2 regions of the Streptomyces marincola genome follow, and region 2 is predicted to be linked to the other one. Evidence: riboswitches for the same ligand, from Rfam matches in the RefSeq annotation. Region 2 holds a riboswitch; the other holds the start of a gene.
What was found. Region 2 has a riboswitch for cobalamin ahead of LC193_RS06570 (prenyltransferase/squalene oxidase repeat-containing protein). Riboswitches for the same ligand answer to the same signal wherever they lie in the genome.

Region 1: linked by a shared signal. The riboswitch ahead of LC193_RS21570 (ribonucleoside-diphosphate reductase subunit alpha) and the one ahead of LC193_RS06570 (prenyltransferase/squalene oxidase repeat-containing protein) in region 2 are both predicted to bind cobalamin.

The regions. Positions count from the first base shown of each region.
Region 1 covers NZ_CP084541.1:4,888,621-4,891,002, reverse strand. The annotation lists gene LC193_RS21580 (DUF2079 domain-containing protein) at 1-545, shown strand, start outside; gene LC193_RS21575 (GNAT family N-acetyltransferase) at 641-1,201, shown strand; cobalamin riboswitch at 1,194-1,356, shown strand; gene LC193_RS21570 (ribonucleoside-diphosphate reductase subunit alpha) at 1,395-2,382, shown strand, end outside.
Region 2 covers NZ_CP084541.1:1,549,360-1,551,741, reverse strand. The annotation lists gene LC193_RS06570 (prenyltransferase/squalene oxidase repeat-containing protein) at 1-1,356, opposite strand, end outside; cobalamin riboswitch at 1,483-1,623, opposite strand; gene LC193_RS06565 (trypsin-like serine protease) at 2,064-2,382, opposite strand, start outside.

The DNA of each region.
Region 1 (2,382 bases), 3.3 Mb from region 2:
TGCTGGTCGCGCTGCCCACGATGGGCTGGAGGTTCGTCTCGCAGGACCCGCACTACTGGTCGACCGACTGGCACTACAGCGCGGTCCTGATGCCGGTGCTGGCGCTCGCGCTGACCGACGCCGTGGCCCGCGGCCGTTCCTCGTCGAGGCCGTGGCTGCGCGGCTACGCCCACCACCTGCCGGCCGCCGTGCTGGCCGCCGCGCTCGCCCTGAGCACCGCCCTGCCCGCCGCCGACCTCACCCGCGCCGAGACCTACCGGGCGGGCCCCCTGGCCGCGGCGGGGGAACGCGTCATGGCCGCCGTCCCCGACGGCGCCGAGGTGGCGGCGAACGTCCGGCCGATCGCCCATCTCACGCAGCGCTGCCGGGTGTTCTGGATCGGCGGCAGCGGCGACCTCGTGCCGGACTGGATCGCCTACTACGACCCGGGCCACACCGCCGAGTCCCTGACCGCGTACGCCGCGCGCCTCTACCCGCAGGGGCCGCGCTGGACGGTCGCGGCCCAGGAGAGCGGCTTCTGGGTGCTGCGCGCCGAGGGGTCGTGACCCGGCCGGCCCCGGCTCCCCGCGCACGCGCCCGGCAGCGGCCCGGGGCCGGAAACCCGCTGGTGGACCGGCCCCGCGGCACGGAGACTGCCGCCATGGACACCACCGACATCACGGTCAGGGCCGCCGCGCCCGCCGAACTCGACGCGGCCGGCGAGCTGGTCGCGGACACCTACCTCGCCGACGGGCTGCTCGACCTCGGCCCCGCCGACCCCTACCTGCCGGACCTGCGGGACGCGCGCACGCGCGCCGCGCACGCCGAGGTGCTGGTCGCCACGGGACCCGCCGGCGAGGACGCGCCCCACGGGCCCCACGGGCTGCTCGGCTGCGTCACGTTCGTCGGCGCGGGCGGCCCGCTGGCGGAGGTCGCGGGGCCGGGTGAGGCGGAGTTCAGGATGCTCGCGGTGACCCGGGCGGCCCGCGGGCGCGGCGTGGGCGAAGCCCTCGTGCGCGCCTGCCTGCTCCGGGCGCGCCGGGCGGGAGCGCGGCGTGTCGTCATTTCCAGTCAGTCGCGAATGCACACGGCCCACCGGTTGTACGGGCGCCTCGGGTTCGTTCGGGCGCCTGAGCGCGACTGGGAGCCGCTTCCGGGCCTGCGGCTTCACGCGTTCGCACTGGAACTCGCCCACGAGGGAGGCGAACAGCACAACATATAGGGGCGCCCGGTCCACGCAGCACAAGATGTATGCTCGTGCTCGCTGTCGCCGCAGGGAATCCGGTGCGATTCCGGAACTGTCCCGCAATGGTGTGCGATGGGTGGTTTCGTGCTACCCATCGCGAGTCCGACCCCTGCCGACGGTGCCGAACCTGTCCGGGCCTCGTGGGCTGGGCCGACGGACGTATCGCGGTATGCCTTTGCCTTACCACACGCATGCCTCGACGCGCCCGCCTGCCCGCCCGGCCCCTTGGCCGCCGCGATTCGAGGGAGAGCATCGAGTGACCACCGCACCCGTCGCACCCGCGGAGCCGGTCACAGCCGCGCTGCCGCGCCTGCTGACCGACCTCACCGCCGACCTGCCCGCCGCCGACCCCGACCGGGTGGCGACCGCCGTTCTCCGCGGTCGCCACGCGGGCTCGGACGAGGCGGAGTTGCGTTCGCTCGCCATCGAGGCGGCGGCCGGGCTCATCGCCGAGGACCCCGCGTACTCGCGGCTCGCGGCCCGGCTGCTCAGCCTCGCCATCCGCGACGAGGCCGCCGGCCAGGGCGCCGTCTCGTTCTCCGCCTCCGTCGCCACCGGCCACCGCGAGGGCCTGATCGGGGACGGCACCGCCGCGTTCGTGCGGCGGCACGCCGACCGCCTCGACGCGCTGGCCGAGGCGGCCGTCGCGGAGGGCGCCGACGACCGCTTCGAGTACTTCGGGCTGCGCACGGTCGAGTCCCGCTACCTGCTGCGCCACCCCCTCACGCGCCGCGTCATCGAGACCCCGCAGCACTTCCTGCTCCGCGTCGCCTGCGGCCTGGCGGACGGCGACTCGGAGCAGGCCCTCGCCGAGGTGGCCGAGCTGTACCGGCTGACGAGCAGCCTCGCCTACCTGCCCTCGTCCCCCACCCTGTTCAACTCGGGCACGCGCCACCCGCAGATGTCGTCCTGCTACCTGCTCGACTCGCCCAAGGACGAACTGGACTCCATCTACGAGCGCTACCACCAGGTGGCCAGGCTGTCCAAGCACGCCGGCGGCATCGGCCTGTCCTACACCCGGGTCAGGGCCCGCGGCTCCCTCATCCGGGGCACCAACGGCAAGTCCAACGGCATCGTCCCGTTCCTGCGCACCCTGGACGCCTCCGTCGCCGCCGTCAACCAGGGCGGCCGGCGCAAGGGCGCGGCCTGCGTCTACC
Region 2 (2,382 bases):
CGCCACCGGCACGCCGCCGCCGTCGTCCTCGCCCGCCTCCGTGCCGCTGCCGCCCGGGGCCTGGTGCGGGTCGGGGCCGAGTTCGTTCAGCCGGGCGACCAGGTCGGTGCCGCCGAAGTCCTCGGGCGACCTGCCGACGGCGTGCGCCGCCATGATCAGGGTGCCGACCGCGGTCGGGCTGCCGGCGAGGTCGGGCCACTGGCCGTGGTGCTCGCCGAGCCAGTTCAGCGCGCCGGTCGCGGCCTCGCCGTGCCCGGCCGCGGCCAGCGCGAGCACCGCGCGCGCGGTGGCCAGGTAGTCGGGCTGCTCCTCGCCGCCCGCCGGGGTCGAACGCAGGTGCCGTCCGCCCTCGTCGAGCGCCGCGACCAGGTAGGCGGCGCCCGCCGCCGCGGACGCCTCGTACCCCTCGGGGGCGACGGAGCCGCCGGGCGACTCGCCGTCCGCGGGCGTGCCGTCCCCCTCCGCGGCCTCCTCTCCGGTGCCCTCGGTGCCCTCGGTCTCCGTGCCGTCGGTCTCGGCGGTGTCGTCGGGCGCGTCCGTTTCCCCGGTCGCGTCCCGCGCGGTTCCGCCGTCGCAGTCCAGGGGGCGCACGGGGGTCTCCGGCACCTCCTGGCTCACCAGCAGGCCGGCGCCGTGGGCCGCGAGCACCGCGTCGACCGTCGCCAGGTCGCTCGCGTACAGGTCGCCGCTCTCGGGGTCGGGCTGCCACGCGTACGCGCCGCGCTGGTCGTCCAACGGCGCGTCGCAGCCCAGCTGGAACGCGGCGAGCGCGTCGTACGGCGAGTTCCCCTCGCGCCGCACCTCGCCCGGCTCGCGCCCGGCCGCGGCGAAGGCGCCGACGACCAGGGCGGTCGAGTTGGCGTCCGAGGGGCCGCCCGGGTTGTAACTCCAGCCGCCGTCCTCGTTCTGCACGCCTGCCAGCCAGTCGAGCGCCGCGTGGGCCTCGTCCTCGTGCCCGTCGAGCGCCGTCAGCGCCTGCGCCGCGAGCGCGGTCGCGTTGGTGTCGGCGGCGGTCACGTCCTCGCAGGGCCGCCCCGGGTCCGCGCGGTAGGACTGGAACGCGCCGTCGGCGCACTGCTGCCCGGTCAGCCAGGCGACGGCGCCGGCCGCCGGGGTGTAGCCGGCGGTGTCCTGCGCGAGCAGGGCGACGGACTGCCGCCACACCCCGTCGTACTGCGGGTCGCCGTCGCCGAACAGGTCCTCCGGCGGCGCGGCCGCGGGGGACTCGGCGTGCGCGAGCGGCCCGGGGACGCCCAGGGCGAGCGCCGCGCCGGCCAGCACGGCCGCGCCGCGGCGCAGCGGGCGCGAGAGGACCCGGCGCCGCGGGGTGCGGCGCGAGTGGTGTGGCAGGGACACGCTGTTGCCTTTCGGTGCGACGGCGCCCCGCCGCGCGTGCCCCGCCACGGCGCGGCACGCGCGGCGGGGCACCGGGCCGAACGCCGTACTCCTCGACGGTGCCGGCCCCCGCGCGCGGGGGCCGAAGGCCAGTGCGCCGCGCACGTGGTGCTCCGGCTCGCGGGGCCGGGACGCGGCCCTCGCTCACGGTTGCGGGTCAGCGCCGGATTCGCACCGGCTTCTCCCGTTCGCGGCTGACTGAAAAAGACATACTAGTGCCCCCTCGATGCGCCCCCTCCGGTCGCGGCCCGCTTCCGCACTGCCTGGCGCCCCGCGGCCTCCAGGACCCCACGGCGTGCGGGGCCACGTTCGTGCGCGGCGTGACCGAGCGCCTCAGCGAGGAGCGGGCGGCCGGCGACCGGGCCGGTGCCCCCGCCCGAGCGCGCCGTCGGCGGCCGGCTCGGCGGCGTGGTGCCCGGCTCGGCCGGACGGCGGGCGCGGAAGCGGTGCTTCGCGGCGGAACTGCGGTCGCGGCACCGGGAGGTCGGCGGAGGCCCGGACGTCGGAATCCACCAGGGCCCGGGCGCTCTCCGCGATCGGCGCCGGCCACGAGGCCGCGGGAGTTCGGCACCGGGGCGCTGATGGCCGACCACGCCGCCCGCGGCCTCCTCACCCGCCGACCGGCGCCGCCCGACCGCCCCGGCCCGGCGCGGTCGGGCGGCCGTGGGTCATTGCATGGCCCAGCCGAACCGCACGCCCACGGCGGGCAGCCCGCCCTGGCCGGGCTGATGCGTCGTCACGGGCGAGGGCTCGGGCCCGCCGCGGGCGTTGGCCCAGGGCACCGCGTGCATGGCGCCGAAGGGCGCGGGGCCGTAGGGCATGCCGACGTACAGGTGCCGGCCGGTGGCGTGGATGTTCTTGCCCACCTGCTGCCCCGCGCCCGGGCCGCCGGGCAGCCCGGCGAGGCCGGGCTCGACCCAGACGTCGGTGTCGCCGATCACCCCGAGGGGGGCGAACGTCTGGATCGCGCCCGCGTCAACGACCCCG